DNA from 4 places in the Mesorhizobium salmacidum genome. Region 1 is predicted to be linked to each of the others. Evidence: predicted binding sites of a transcription regulator. Region 1 holds the regulator's gene; each other region holds the start of a gene.
What was found. The regulator PhoB, encoded in region 1, activates phosphate uptake and scavenging genes when phosphate is short. The targets are predictions, from matches to a motif close to TGTCATNNANCTGTCAT.
Positions count from the first base shown of each region.

Region 1 (3,871 bases):
TCGGCCTGTTCGTCTACGAATTGATGGTGCGGCCGATGGGGCATTTCTCGGCGATCGCCGGCGCCGTCGCGCTGGCCATCCTGGTCATCCCCGTGGTCGTGCGCACCACCGAGGACATGCTCAACCTGGTGCCGAACGCCTTGCGCGAAGCCGGCACCGCGATCGGCGCGCCGCGCTGGGTGGTCATCAAATCAGTGGCTTACCGTGCAGCACTTTCCGGCATCGTCACCGGCATACTGCTGTCGATCGCCCGCATCTCCGGCGAGACGGCGCCGCTGCTCTTCACCGCGCTCAACAACCAGTTCTGGTCGAGCAATCTCAACGCGCCGATGGCCAGCCTGCCGGTCACCATCTTCCAGTTCGCTCTCAGCCCCTATGAGGAATGGCAGCAACTGGCCTGGACCGGCGCACTCATAATCACATTGACGGTTCTCGCGCTCAGCATCTTTGCGCGCAGCCTGACCGGACGCAGAGAGGACAAATGAGCCAGATGTTGTCTCCAGACATGACCATTGCCACCGAGGCAGCCGCCAAGGCGAAGATCGAGGTCAAGAACCTCAATTTCTACTACGGCCAGTCGAAGGCGCTGAAGGACATCACGTTGTCGCTGCCCGAGCGCAGCGTGACGGCCTTCATCGGACCGTCGGGTTGCGGAAAGTCGACGCTGCTGCGCGTCTTCAACCGCATCTACGAACTCTACCCCAAGCAAACCGCCGAGGGCCAGGTGCTGCTCGACGGCCAGAACGTTCTCGATCGTTCGCAGGATCTCAACCTGCTGCGGACCAAGGTCGGCATGGTGTTCCAGAAGCCGACGCCGTTCCCGATGTCGATCTATGAGAACATCGCTTTCGGCGTCAGGCTCTATGAGAAGATCAGCAAGGCCGAGATGGACGGCCGTGTCGAGCAGGCGCTGAAGCGCGCCGCATTGTGGACCGAGGTCAAGGACAAGCTGAACGCCAGCGGCCTCAGCCTGTCGGGCGGCCAGCAGCAGCGTCTTTGCATCGCCCGCACCGTGGCGGTGAAGCCGGAGGTCATCCTGCTCGACGAGCCGGCCTCGGCGCTCGATCCGCTGTCGACCGCCAAGATCGAGGAACTGATCGACGAGTTGCAGGCCGACTACACGATCGTCATCGTCACCCACAATATGCAGCAGGCGGCGCGCGTGTCACGCCAGACGGCTTTCATGTATCTGGGCGAACTGGTCGAATTCGACAAGACCGAGAAGATCTTCACGTCGCCTCGCGAGAAGCGCACGCAGGACTACATCACCGGCCGCTTCGGCTGATATCACGCATACGAGGACCAGGATCATGGCCGAACATACAGTCGCAGCCTTCGACGAGGATCTCGGACAGATCAGCAGGCTGATCAGTGACATGGGCGATCTCGCCGGCACGATGGTCGGCGGCGCCACCAAGGCGCTGCTGAATTCCGACAACGCGCTGGCACAGCGCGTCGTCTCCGACGACGCCATCATGGACGCGCGCCAGCGCGAACTCGACGACCGCGCCATCACCCTCATCGCCAAGCGTCAGCCGATGGCCGACGATCTGCGTCATGTCGTCGGCTCGATCCGGATGGCGGGCGATCTCGAGCGCATCGGCGACCTTGCCAAGAACATCGCCAAGCGCGTCGGCTCCGTCGGCCTCTCCGCCACGCCGCGCGACCTGTCGCATTCGATCGACTCCATGGCGCAGCTGGTGCTGATCCAGGTGCAGGGCGTGGTCGAGGAATATGCGGCCGGCGATGCCGCCGCACTCGCCAAGCTCAGGAATGACGACGAACGCATCGATGTCAAATACACATCGGTGTTCCGCGAACTCCTGACCTACATGATGGAAGATCCGCGCAACATCACGGCTTGCACGCATCTTTTGTTCTGCGCCAAGAATCTCGAACGCATCGGCGACCACGTGACCAACATTGCCGAGAATGCATATTATGTGCTGACCGGCACGCAACTGCCCGCCAACCGTCCGAAGCAGGACGAGACGGCGATGTCGGTGCCGGCGGCTTGACGGCAGGGATGATCAATCGATGATCGCGCCACGCATCATGGTGGTGGAGGACGAGGAGCCGCTCGGCGTGCTCCTCCGCTACAATCTGGAATCGGAAGGCTACCAGGTCGAGGTGGTGACACGCGGCGACGAAGCCGAGATCCGCCTCCAGGAGAACGTGCCCGACCTCCTGGTGCTCGACTGGATGGTGCCGGCGGTTTCCGGCATCGAACTCTGTCGGCGCCTGCGAATGCGGCCCGAGACCGAGAGGCTGCCGATCATCATGCTGACGGCGCGCGGCGAGGAGAGCGACCGTGTGCGCGGCCTCTCGACCGGTGCCGACGACTATCTGGTCAAGCCGTTCTCGACACCGGAATTCATGGCCCGGGTCAAGGCGCTGCTGCGCCGCGCCAAGCCGGAAGTGCTGTCCAGCGTGCTCAAGGTCGGCGACATCGTGCTCGACCGGGAATCGCACCGGGTCTATCGCAAGAAGAGCGAGATCCGGCTCGGACCGACCGAGTTCCGCCTGCTGGAATTCATGATGCGCCATCCCGGCCGCGTGTTCTCGCGCAGCCAGTTGCTCGACAATGTCTGGGGCGAGACGATCTACATCGATGAACGCACCGTGGACGTGCATGTCGGCCGGCTGCGCAAGGCGGTCAACAACGGCCGCATGCCGGACGTGATCCGCACCATTCGCGGCGCGGGCTACGCGATCCGCGAAGACTGAAATCAGGCTACATTCTTGCCCGAAACGCCGGGCCTCGCCAGCACGCCCGGCGCGAAAATCTCCTGGTCGACGAAGGTCAATGCGCGCATGGCGCAACCTTCGCGGATGAGCGGCAGCTCGTTCGGCTCGGTGTCGAAGGAAATCGATTCCGAATGCTGGCCGCCGGCGGTCTGGGCGATGGCCTCGCGCAAGGCCGGCTCGATCAGGTCGAAGGCGGCGGCGCTGACGCCGACCATGGCGACGGGTGCGGGATCGATCAGCGCGAACAGGCTGCCCAGTCCATAGCCCAGCGCCTCGCCGGCCTTGCGATAGGCTTCGCGCTCCGGTCCGTCTTTCTCCCTTGCCGTCGCGGCGAGTGTCCGCATCTGCGCATCGCTGACATCTGCGACCGGTTCGGCGTCCTCGCCAAGCTGCCTGGCGTTGCGCCAGATGGCGTAGTTGCCGGCATAGGCCTCGACGCAGCCGCGCCGTCCGCAGCGGCAGAGCGCGCCTCCCGGGCGATGGATCATGTGGCCGAACTCGCCTCCCGATGAATGCGTGCCGGTGAACAGCTCGCCCTTCAGCACCAGGCCCATGCCGATGCCGTGCGAGAGCAGGATGGCGATGAAGTCGTCGCGGTAGCGTTCGGGGTCGCGCCAGCGCAGCGCCACCGCCATCATGTTGCAGTCGTTCTCCATGGTGGCGGGGATGCCGAACTCGGCTTCAAGTATGTCGGCGAAGGGAATGTCCGTCTGCGGCGTGATCGGCGACCACAGCATCGCACGCGCTTCGGTGTCGGTGATGCCCTGGATCGCCAGCGCGATGCGGGCAATACTGCGGACGTCGAGATCGGGGTCCTCGAGGCGCCGCCGCACTATTGCCGTGCATTCGCCGATCAGCGCCTCGCGCGACATGGTCAGCGTGTCCAGCCGGCGCTGTTCCTCGGCGACCACCTGGCCGGAATAATCGATGACGGCGACGGACAGGAAATTCAGCGACAGCACCACGGTCATCACAGCCGCGGCCTCGGGGTTGAGGCCAAGACCGACCTGCGGCCGGCCGCGTTTCAATGAACCAGCCTCGTTCGGCTTGCCTTCGGTCAGGATACCCTCGCCGATCAGGTCGGCTGATATTGCCGAGATGGTCGAGTGGCTGAGGCCGGTGG
Region 1 covers NZ_JAPYKS010000004.1:301,177-305,047, forward strand. The annotation lists gene pstA (phosphate ABC transporter permease PstA) at 1-485, shown strand, start outside; gene pstB (phosphate ABC transporter ATP-binding protein PstB) at 482-1,285, shown strand; gene phoU (phosphate signaling complex protein PhoU) at 1,311-2,018, shown strand; gene phoB (phosphate regulon transcriptional regulator PhoB) at 2,038-2,727, shown strand; gene O7A60_RS07890 (ROK family protein) at 2,730-3,871, opposite strand, start outside.

Region 2 (3,871 bases), on a different contig from region 1:
CTGACGCTGGAGCGCTATGGCCGTATCGACGTGCTGGTCAACAGCGGCGGCCATGGGCCGCGCGCGCCGATCCTGGAGATCACGGATGAGCAGTGGCACACCGGCATGGACGTCTACCTGATGAACGTCATCCGGCCGGTGCGCATCGTGGCGCCGCAGATGGTCAAGCAGAAGGGCGGCGCCATCATCAACATCTCGACGGCCTGGGTGGCCGAGCCGAGCGCGATGTTCCCGACCTCGGCCGTGTTCCGCGCCGGCCTTGCCGCCTACACCAAGATTTTCGCCAACACCTATGCATCAGACAATGTGCGCATGAACAATGTGTTGCCAGGCTGGATCGACAGCCTGCCCACCACCGAAGAGCGCCGCGACAACGTGCCGATGCAACGCTACGGGACGAGCGAGGAGATCGCCGCGACCATTGCTTTTTTGGCTTCGGAAGGGGCCGGGTATATTACCGGGCAGAGTATCCGCGTGGATGGGGGTGTTATCCGGGCGCTGTGAGGCGCACTTCCCTTCTCCCCTTGTGGGGCCCGAAGGGCGGGCGAGGCCCGTGACTCGCCCAGGGCGGTGGCCTCGCGGAGCGAGGTCGGATGAGGGGTGTTCCAGCTTGGCAAGGATGGCAACCCGTCACTCACCCCTCATCCGTCTCGGCGCTGCGCGCCGATCCACCTTCCCCCACAAGGGGGGAAGGTAAGAAGCGTCACCGCTGATCCGCATCCGTCAGCGTCCGCAGAAACGCCGCGATATCGTCGATCTCGGCCTCGTTGAGCGCCGGCTTGTCGCCGGGTTTCTTGCCGTTGAAGGGTGGGTCCTGGTTGAGATTTCCCCAGTAAGCCTTTGGCAGATCGTCATATTGCCTCACCGTGCCGTCTGCATTCCTGGGATACCAGTGGCCGGGGTCGGTGTCGCGGCTGGCGTAGAAGGCGACGGCGTCGCGCAGCGTGTGGAAGTAGCCGTTGTGGAAGAAGCTCTTGCGCAGCGCGACATTGCGCAGCGTCGGTGTCTTGAACAGGCCGCAATAGCCGGTGCGGCCGTGAAAATCGGTGCGCAGCGGGCCGCACAGGCCGAGATCGGCATAGGCGGGGTCGGCGTTGGCCGGGATCGCCGGATTGCGCGGCACGGCGATGGCGATCAGGCCGAAATCGGTGAATTGCGGCGGCTCGCCGTCATTGGCGGGTTCGCTGAGGTGGCAGGAGGCGCAATTGCCTTTCGCCTCGTCCTCGAACAGGGCGCGGCCGCGCCGTTCCTGCGCCGACAGCGTCGCCTTGCCGGCGAGGAAGGCGTCGTAGCGGCTGGAATAAGGATAAAAATCGGCGGCGCTCTGCTCGAATGTGCCGAGCGCCTCGGCGGCGGCGTCGAAGGCGTCGCCCGGGCGGTCGAAGACATCGTTGCCGAAGGTTGCCTTGAACTCGTCGGCATAGGCCGATTTACGCAGGGCGGCGGTGACAGCCCCCGCATCCTTGTTGGCCATCTCGAAGGGCGAGAGCAGGGGAATTTTCGCCTGATCCGTGCCGTGGTCGGCGCGGCCATCCCAGGTCAGGCCGCCGGTCGGACCGTTGTCGACGCTCTCGTCGCCTTCGTCCTCGGAATCGTAAAAATGCTCGGTGAAGGCGGGAGCGGCCTGGAGATAGCGCAGCGAGGGCACCGCACGCACGCCGGGCTGGTCGAGATGCGGCCCGCCCATCTCGACCGGAGCTGCCGAGGCCGGACCGAAAGCGTGGCGCGGATCATGGCAGGACGAGCAGGCCTGCCTGCCCGAGGCCGACAGCGCCGGGTCGAAGAACATCTTTCGGCCAAGCATGGTCAGGACCTCGGCGCGCGCGAAGGCTTGCGCGCGCGATAGCGGACCGGGATGAACGCCATCCGCCGTATTCGCGGGCGCGGCACAGCCAAAGGTCGAGATCGCGGCAATCGCGATCATCAGGCTTTTCCATCGTCTTCTGGTCATGGAGCATGGTCCGCTTTGGCCGGGAAATAGGAATGGAGTGCAACGGATTGATGACCGGCTCCAGTGCTCACGAAACCGTGTTCGCCGCGGCGGCGGATGTCACAAAGGTGACAAGGCATCCACGTTAGCTGCCCCTATGGTTCCCGCGCCCCTCCAGCCACAGTCAAGCCACGAGGTCTTCCCGATGACGAGGCTCAAACTCCTCACTTCCTTTTGCCTGGCCGGTTCGGCCCTGCTTCCCCTCGCGGCGGCCAATGCCGCCCCTGCCGGCTTCGACAAGATCGACACTGTCGTCGTCATCTATGCCGAGAACCGCAGCTTCGATAACCTCTATGGCGGCTTCCCCGGCGCCAGCGGGCTGGCCAATGTCTCGGCCGATCAGGCGCGCCAGCTCGACCGCGACGGCAAGCCGCTCACCGAGCTGCCGCCGGCCTGGGGCGGGCTGACCGGAAAGGGCGTCACGCCCGTGGTGACGGAGGCTGAGACCGCGCATCTCGCCAACGCTGCCTTCGCCATTGACGATCCCAAGGGCTTCAACGAAGGCACCAACGTCATCACCCATGATCTGTGGCACCGCTTCTACCAGGAGCAGATGCAGATCGACGGCGGCAAGAACGACAAATTCGTCGCCTGGGCCGATTCCGGCGGCCTGGTCATGGGCCATTACGACGGCTCCGTCCTGCCGATGTGGCAGGTCGCGAAGAAATACGTGCTGGCCGACAATTTCTTCCAGGGCGCCTTCGGCGGCTCTTTCCTCAACCATTTCCAGCTCGCCTGCGCCTGTACGCCGGTCTACCCGCACGCCGACACCAGCCCGATCAAGGGCCAGATCGCCGTGGTCGAGGCCGATGGCACAACTCTGAAGGTCGCCGACAATTCGCCGGCCTCGGCACTGGGCGGCGTACCGAAATTCGTCAACGACGGCGCCATCACGCCCGACTTCCATGCCGTCAACACCATGCAGCCGCCCTATCAGCCGAGCGCCAACAAGCCGGCCGAGGGCGGCGACAAGGCGCTGGCCGACCCGGCCGCGCCCACCACGCTGCCGCCGCAGCACGACATCACCATCGGCGATCTGCTGTCGCTGAAGGGGGTGAGCTGGGCCTGGTATGCCGGCGCCTGGCAGGCAACGCTCGACGGCAAGAACGCGACGCCGGTGCCGAACTTCCAGTTCCACCACCAGCCGTTCAACTATTTCGCCGCCTACGCGCCGGGTACCGCCGCGCGCACCGAGCATCTGCGGGACGGCGGCCTGGACGGCACCGACTTCATCAAGGCGATCGACGACGGCAAGCTGCCGCAGGTCACCTTCTACAAGCCGCAAGGCAATCTCAACGAGCACGGCGGCTATGCCGACGTGGCCAGCGGCGACCGGCATCTGGCCGACCTCATTTCGCATCTGGAGAAGAGCCCGCAATGGGGCCACATGCTGGTGGTCGTCACCTATGACGAGAATGGCGGCTTCTGGGATCATGTCGCGCCGCCCAAGGCCGACCGCTGGGGCCCGGGCAACCGCATCCCGGCCTTCATCGTCTCGCCCTATGCCAGGATGGGCATGGTCGACCACACGCAATACGACACGACGTCGATCCTGCGCTTCATCACCGCGCGCTACGACCTGCCGGTGCTGACCGGCATCGTTGCCCGCGACAAGGCGCTGGCCGCCAATGGCGAGCCGCCGATGGGCGATCTGAGCGCGGCGCTGGACTTCAGCCGATAGGCCGGAGCGAACCGCGGATGCGCCGCCGCGCCGCGGGGCGCGGTGGCCTTCTCAGCCGCCATTCACAAGCGCAAGAATGAGCTTCTGCAGATTGCCGCCCTGGCCGAGTTCGACGCGGTCGAAATCGCGGCTTGCCTGTCGCTGCGCCTGCGAGAGCGCGGACAGGCGCTTGGTCATCTCGACCCGGATCTTGCTGCATT
Region 2 covers NZ_JAPYKS010000002.1:302,521-306,391, reverse strand. The annotation lists gene O7A60_RS04125 (SDR family oxidoreductase) at 1-504, shown strand, start outside; gene O7A60_RS04120 (cytochrome-c peroxidase) at 704-1,924, opposite strand; gene O7A60_RS04115 (acid phosphatase) at 2,136-3,671, shown strand; gene O7A60_RS04110 (DUF922 domain-containing Zn-dependent protease) at 3,723-3,871, opposite strand, start outside.
Region 2: a site for PhoB is predicted at 2,048-2,064, ahead of O7A60_RS04115 (acid phosphatase). Genes of this name have one in related genera too.

Region 3 (3,871 bases), on a different contig from region 1:
GCGGCGACAGGGGCGTTGGCGGCGTCGCGCAAACAGCTCGACATCATCGGTTTCCTGTTCCTGGCCAGCGTCACCGGTATCGGCGGCGGCACGCTTCGCGACGTCATCCTCAATTTGCCGGTTTTCTGGGTCGCCAACTCCAGCTACGTGCTGATCTGCGCGGCGGTCGCGGTGCTGGTGTTCTTTGGTGCGCACCGTGTCGAATCCCGCTGGAAGTGGCTGCTCTGGCTCGACGCCATCGGGTTGGCCGCTTTTTCGGTTATGGGTGCGGCCAAGGGCCTGGCCATTACCGGTTCGCCGGTCGTTTCCGTCATCACCGGCGTGCTCACCGCCACGTCGGGCGGCATCCTGCGTGATCTGTTGGCGGGTGAACCCTCGGTGCTGCTGAGGCCGGAGATCTATGTTACGGCCGCTCTCGCGGGCGCTGCAATCTTCACGGCTGGCGATGTCACAGGATTGCCGCCGATCGTTTCCGAGCTGGCCGGCTTCGCCGCGGCATTCGCGGTGCGCGGCGGTGCGCTCCGTTTCGGCTGGACCTTTCCATCCTACAAGAGCCGGCCCGGCCGGCGGCCGGAAGACATTCCGTGAAAAGAAGGGAGTAGCGAGTAGCGAGTAGTGAGTAGCGAATAGGGGGTTGGCAGCCTCACGGCTGCGGCATAACTCTCGCTATTCGCTATTCGCTATTCGCTATTCGCTATTCGCTATTCGCTATTCGCTATTCGCTATTCGCTATCGTCACGCCGCGAAGCGCTGCGCTTCCCCGCCATAATAATTGACGTAGCGTGCGCCGATCTCCTTGACCGGCATCACGACGAAAATGTCGACCGTGGAGAATTCGCGGTCGATGACGCAACCATCGCCGATGCGAGCGCCTACCCGCAGATAGCCCTTGACTAGAGGCGGCATCGCCGCGATCGCCGCCTTGGTGTTGACCGCCTCGATCGGCATCAGGTCCATGGAGCAATAGCGTTCGGCCACAGCCCGCACGTCCCAGGCCGAGTTTGTGCGGCAATGATGGGCGAGATAGGTGAGCGCCTCGGCATGCGCCGCAGGCACGGTGCCGTGGAATGAGGCACAACCGGTCATCACGCCGATTTCGTAATGATTGATATAGGCCCAGATGCCTTGCCACAGCGCCTCGATGGTGCGCTTCGAACGGTATTCGGGTAAAACACAGGAGCGGCCGAGTTCGAGGAAACGCTGGCCGGGATGACGGGCGATGAGCTTGGTCAGCTCGAATTCGCCTTCGGAATAGAAGCCGCCGGCGGTTGCCGCGATTTCTTGCCGCAGCAAGCGATAGGTGCCGACGATGCGGCGGTGCTCAGGGCCGGAAAGCGTGGTATCGAGGACGAGCAGATGGTCGCAGAGCGGGTCGAAACGGTCGGCGTCACGGCGGTCCTGCGCCTGGAACAGATCCTTCCTGGCGCCAAGCTCATCATAAAATACACGGTAACGCACTTCCTGCGCGGCAGCGATCTCGGCCTCGTTGCGGGCAAGCCGCACTTCGAGGTTGCCGATACGGCCGAGCGCTGCGCCTTTTATGATGGAATCGACATTACGTCCGGCGAGCAAGGCGCTGCTGGCGTTCGGCCGAGTGTCACATTCCGGCATAACTGTATGCACGAGTGATTCTCCTTCGAGCCATCCCTCTTGGCACGGGGATACGGTGTAGGTGCAACAGGATTGTGACAGTACCGTGATACGGCGTCGCGGGCAATACTTCGTCGGCTGGCGAAAGCGGTCAACCGGCTATGTTGCGTCACAAGGCCCCAGGTGCGTGGTGTTCGCGGGCGCCGAAACCGGGCTGCTTTTTTGGTGGTCTTCGTCAGCCACGCACCGGCAAAAGGCGGCTCAAGCGGCGACCTGGCCTTCGACGGCGCTGACCAGCGCCTCGGGGTCAAGCGGCTTGGTGACGAAGCCGCTGGCGCCGTGGGCAAGCACCGCGTGACGGGTCTTTTCCTGGCTATCGGCTGACAGCACCATGATCGGCACGGGCGGCACGGATGTCTCCTCCTCATGGCGACGAATCGCGGCAATGGCGTCCAGCCCGTCCATGACCGGCATATGCAGATCCATCAGAACCACGTCGAAACGGCGGTTGTGGCCGGCGCCCGTGACCGCCTCGACGGCGGCCTTGCCATTGCCGACCACCTTGACGCGATGTCCGGCCTTCACCAGCGTTGCACGGGCCAGCATGGCATTGATGTCGTTGTCCTCGGCGATCAGCACGGACAGGCCCTGCTGGCGTTCGCCTGACGCACGAAGCGCCGATGCGCGTCGTTTTTCCGGCTGCGGCGGGGCAAGGACCGGTGCGTGGCTGCTCAAAAGGACACGCAAGAGTGTTCCTCCGCGCACTGGCCGGGCAAGGAATGTCGCGTAGCCGCTGCCGCGAAACTCGCCAAGCATGCCGCGGTCGGTGGGGGCAATCAGCGTGATGGCTTCGCAATTGGCGAACCCATGTTGACGAAGCCGCTTGAGCAGCCTTCCGTCACTCTCTTCCAGGGCCGCGTCGACCAGAAGCACGTCGCAGCCGTCGGCAAAGGAAGCGGCCTGAGCCACGGTGGTGGCCATGCCGGCCGCGCCGCCATTGGCGCGGATGGTGCGGGCGATGGCGTCGGCCTCGACGGTGTTCTTGGACAGGATCACGGCGCGTCGCCCGGCAAGCGCGTTCAACCGGCCCTGCGGTGGCTCGGTGGCTGATATGGCGGGAATTTCGAAGACGAATTCCGATCCCTGGCCAAGCCGGCTGGAGACCGAAATCGCGCCGCCCATGGCGGCCACCAGGCGCTTGGAGATGGCAAGTCCCAGTCCGGCACCGCCATGCCGGCGCGTCGAGGTGCCGTCGGCCTGCTCGAATTCCTCGAAGATGCGCTCCATGTCCTCGTCGCGCAGGCCGGGACCGGTATCAGCGATGGTGAAGCAGATGCGGTCGGTGGTCTCGGTGCGGGCGCGCGCGACGCTGACCAGAACGCCGCCGCTGTCGGTGAACTTGATGGCGTTGCCGATGAGGTTGAGCAGCACCTGCCTGACCCGGCCCGGATCGGCTGTGATCAATTGCGGCACATCCGGTTCGACATGGCAGCCGAGGCCAATATTCTTGGCGAAGGCGCGTGCGGCCATCAGTTCGATGATGTTGTCGGCGATCTCGCGCACGGACATCGGCTGCGGTTCGGGATCGAAGCGTCCGGCCTCGATCTTGGAATAGTCGAGCAGGTCCTCGATCAGGGCAAGCAAGGCGCTGGCCGAAGTCGAGATGGCCCCGACATAGGTCTGCTGCTCCGGCGACAGCCTGGTGTCGGCGAGCAGTCTGGCCATGCCCATGATGCCGTTCATCGGCGTGCGGATCTCATGGCTGACCGTGGCGAGGAAGCGCGACTTGGCCTGGCTTGCGAACTCAGCGCGCTCGCGCGCGGTGATCATGGACGATTCGGCGCGCTTGCGTGCGGTGATGTCGCGGGCGATGGCGCGATGCGAGACGGCATTGCTGTCCTTATCGCGCACCGACAGCTCGATCCACGAGAACCAGCGCGGGCCGGTCGGCGTGCGGATTTCAACGTCGGTGGAACTCAGGCATTCATGGTCGGAGAAAGCGGCATCGGGAACGATACCGACCTCGATGCCGAGCTCGGCCAGCGTCTTGCCGGCAAGGTCGCGCTGATCGGTTTCGACAAGGTCGGCGAACACCTTGTTGGCATAGACGATGTAACCGTCGCGGTCGCGATGGATGACGAGGTCGCCGAGCGCGTCGATGAGACCGCGAAAGCGCTCCTCGCTTTCCTGCATCTCCCACATGCGGTCGGCCAGCGTCTCGATCTCGGCGCGGTTGCGGGCGGTGGTTTCGTCAAGCATGACCGTATTGCGGCGCACGCTG
Region 3 covers NZ_JAPYKS010000003.1:234,425-238,295, forward strand. The annotation lists gene O7A60_RS05690 (trimeric intracellular cation channel family protein) at 1-588, shown strand, start outside; gene olsB (l-ornithine N(alpha)-acyltransferase) at 736-1,611, opposite strand; gene O7A60_RS05700 (hybrid sensor histidine kinase/response regulator) at 1,852-3,871, opposite strand, start outside.
Region 3: a site for PhoB is predicted at 1,675-1,691, ahead of olsB (l-ornithine N(alpha)-acyltransferase). Genes of this name have one in related genera too.

Region 4 (3,871 bases), on a different contig from region 1:
GAAGCCAGATAGGCAACGGCGGACGCCACTTCGGCACTGGTGCCCATGCGCTTCGTGGGGATCGCCGCCATGATCGCCTCTTTCTGCTTGTCGTTGAGCTTGTCGGTCATCGCCGATTCGATGAAGCCCGGAGCGACGCAGTTGACGGTGATGTTGCGGGTGGCAATCTCCTGCGCCAGCGACTTCGACAAGCCGATCATACCGGCCTTGGAGGCACAGTAATTCGCCTGGCCGGGATTGCCGGTCACGCCGACCACCGAAGTGATGTTGATGATGCGGCCATGGCGGCGGCGCATCATCGGGTGGGTCAGTTCACGGGTCAGCCTGAAAACGGCGGTGAGGTTAACCTCCAGCACAGTATCCCAGTCGGCGTCCGACATGCGCACGAACAGGCCGTCCTTGGTGATGCCGGCATTGTTGACCAGAATGTCGACGCCCTCGAGATCGGCCTCCGCCTTTTGGCCGAGTGCCTTGACCTCGTCGCGGTTCGACAGGTTGGCCGGGAACAGCTTGACCCGGTCGCCCAGTTCGGAGGCCAGCGTTTCCAGTTTCTCGAGGCGCGTGCCGTGCAGGCCGACGATCGCGCCCTGCGCATGCAGCACCCTGGCGATCGCCTCGCCGATGCCCCCCGATGCGCCGGTGACAAGCGCCTTGCGGCCGGTCAATTCGAACATTTTTGTCTCCAGGTTGAGAAGAGGGCACCCCGCATAGGGATGGTATCAAATGGCGTTTTATGCAAGCGCCGCCAATGCCGCCTCGACCTCGGCCGCGGAACCTACAGAGGCGGTGGCGATGTCGCGGTTGATACGCCGCGCCAGGCCCGAAAGCACCTTGCCGGCGCCGATCTCGTAAAGCGTGGAGACGCCGTTGGCGCCGAACCATTCCACCGTTTCGCGCCAGCGCACGCGGGCAACCACCTGTTCGACCAGACGCCGTGCGATCTCATCGGGGTCACTGGTCGAAGTGACGGTGACGTTGGAGACGATGGGCACCACCGGCGCGGCCCTCGCGACGCTCGCCAGCGCCTCGCGCATGATCTCGGCCGCCGGTGTCATCAGCGCGGAATGGAAAGGCGCCGAAACCTGCAGCATCAGGGCCCGTTTGGCACCCTTTTCGGTGCACAGTCTCGCCGCCAGTTCCACCGCGGCTCTCGTGCCTGATATGACCAGCTGGCCGCCGCCATTGTCGTTCGCCACCTGGCAGGCAGCGGCCTTGCCAGCGCCCAGGGCGGCCTCGGCACAGGCAGCTTCGACATCGGCCTGCTCCAACCCGATGATCGCCGCCATGGCGCCCTCGCCGGCCGGCACCGCCGCCTGCATGGCATTGCCGCGAATGCGCAGCAGACGGGCGGCATCGGCAACGGAAACGAAGCCGGCGGCGGCGAGTGCCGAATATTCGCCCAGCGAATGGCCGGCGACATAGGCGACCTTATCCTTCAGCGAGAAACCGCGCGCTTCCAGCGCCCTGATCGCCGCCAGCGATACCGCCATGAGGGCCGGCTGCGCATTGGCCGTCAGGGTCAGGGTCTCTTCGGGACCTTCCCAGATCAGCTTCGACAGGTTTTCGCCAAGCGCGTCATCGACTTCCTGGTAGATCCCGCGCGCCTCTGGAAAGGCATCGGCAAGATCCTTGCCCATGCCGACAGCCTGGCTTCCTTGTCCTGGAAAGGTGAATGCGACGGCCATGCGGGGCTCCCCAGACTTGTTTTGCTTGACTGATACTACGAATTTTCCCTGCCTGTGACGCAAGGCAGGCCGCCAAGTCAAGCCCGGTTCAACCCGGAGCCTAATCCGAACCATGCGCCGAGCGCCTGTTCCCAAAGGCTTTGCGACGATCACACCTGATGAAAACCGCTCACGAATCGTTTGCTGGCTCTTCTTATTTTCGTCACAGGCGCTAGCTTTGCGTGACAATTATATGACAATCGTGGATTGTCTTGGGGTGGGAAGTTAAAGTGGCAAAGAGCTTCAAACGTGCCGGCAACGCCGCGCCGCAGTTCCTGGAAGACGATCCGTCCACCGGCTATCTGCCGGGCCGGCGATGGCCGGTCGTCCGTTACGGGCTGATCAGCCTGGCGATCTCGGCAGTACTGGTGTTCGCCATCGAACTGATCGTGCGCGGCGATGTTGCCGGCACTATTTCCTTCTTCCTGCAGCCGTTCAAGCCGGGCTGGACAACCATCGTCGTGTTCGCGCTGGTCCTGATCGGTCTCGACGCGGTGCTCGGGCGCAGTCATCAGAGCCTGATGATCGTAGCGCCGCTGACCCTGTCGCTGGCCTTTGTCGGCCACCAGAAATCGCATTATCTCGGCGATCCGCTCTATCCAACGGATTTTCTCTATGCCCGCCAGATCTTCGCCCTGCTGCCGCTGCTGGTGCGCGAGCGGCCTATGACCGCGCTCGCCATGGTCGCGGGCATCGTCGCCGGCCTGTCCCTGCTCGTCTACGGCTGGCGGCTTTGGCGCCGCAAGGTTCCAGCCCTCAGCCACAAGGGCCGCCTTGCCCGGCTGACGCTGGCGGTGCCGCTGCTCGCCTTCTTCGTCTCGATCATGGACTACGCCACTTTCTCGTGGACGCGGGACCGGCTGCAGATCATCCCCATCATGTGGGACCAGAAGGAAAACTACGCCTCCAACGGCTTTGCGCTCGCCTTCGCGCTCAACGTGCCGATGGCGCATGTCTCGGCACCCCCAGGCTATTCCGACAAGGCAATTGCGGCCATTGACCGAACCAATGTGACGGCCTCGGTACCTACCGAGAAGCCCGACATCATCGTCGTCATGAGCGAATCCTTCTGGGATTCGACCAAGCTGCCCGGCGTCACCATCACCCCGGATCCGATCCCCAATGTGCGGGCGCTCCGCTCGGGCTCGATGTTCTCGCCTGAATTCGGCGGCATGACCGCCAACATCGAATTCGAAGCGCTGACCGGGTTCTCGAACGCCTTCCTGCCGGCCGGCAGCATCCCCTACCAGCAATATGTACGCACCCCGACGCCGTCGATGGCGACCTTCCTGAAGAGCGAAGGCTATAGGGCGCGCGCCATCCATCCGGGCACAAACTGGTTCTGGAATCGCGGCGCGGTCTATGCCGATTTCGGCTTCAACGACTTCAAATCGGAAGAGACGCTGCCGCCCATGGAAAAGCGCGGACCGCTGGCATCCGACGCCGCGATGACCGACGAGATCATCCGCGAAGCCGACGCCAGCGACGACCCGGTCTTCTTCTTCGCCGTCAGCCTGCAGAACCATGGCCCGTATGAACCGAACCGCTATTCGAACCCGACCCACTCGGTGCAAGCCCCGATCAGCCAGTGGGCGCGTGACTCGCTGATCTCCTACGCCGAGGGTTCAGCCGACGCGGACCGCGGCCTCGAGCGGCTGATCGAATGGGCCAAGACGCGCGAGCGGCCAACGATTGTCGCCTTTTTCGGTGACCACCTGCCGCCGCTCGGACCGGTCTATGTCGAGACGGGCTTCCTGAAGGACAACGTCGCGCCACGCAAGGAACCGACGCCGGAGGCGGCTCTCGAACACCACGCGACACCGCTGATCATCTGGTCGAACCGCTCGGGCCCGGTCGAGAATCTGGGGACGGTGAGCCCTGCCTTCCTGCCCTATCATATCCTGACCGCCGCGGGCATCACCCACCCCTACTACACGGGTTTCCTGGGCGAGATGCGGGAGCGCTATCGCGTCGTCGACCGCAACTTGTTGCTGACGCCGACGGGCGAGGCGACGTCCGACTGGGCTCGGCAGAAGGAGATCGACCCGGCGATCCGCGATTTCCGTCTGTTGCAATACGACATGATGTTCGGCAAACGCCTCGCGGCACCCGACTTCTTCCCTGAAACGGTCGACAAGGTTGTCTCC
Region 4 covers NZ_JAPYKS010000017.1:111,440-115,310, forward strand. The annotation lists gene fabG (3-oxoacyl-[acyl-carrier-protein] reductase) at 1-674, opposite strand, end outside; gene fabD (ACP S-malonyltransferase) at 732-1,685, opposite strand; gene O7A60_RS22345 (LTA synthase family protein) at 1,955-3,871, shown strand, end outside.
Region 4: a site for PhoB is predicted at 1,907-1,923, ahead of O7A60_RS22345 (LTA synthase family protein). Genes of this name have one in related genera too.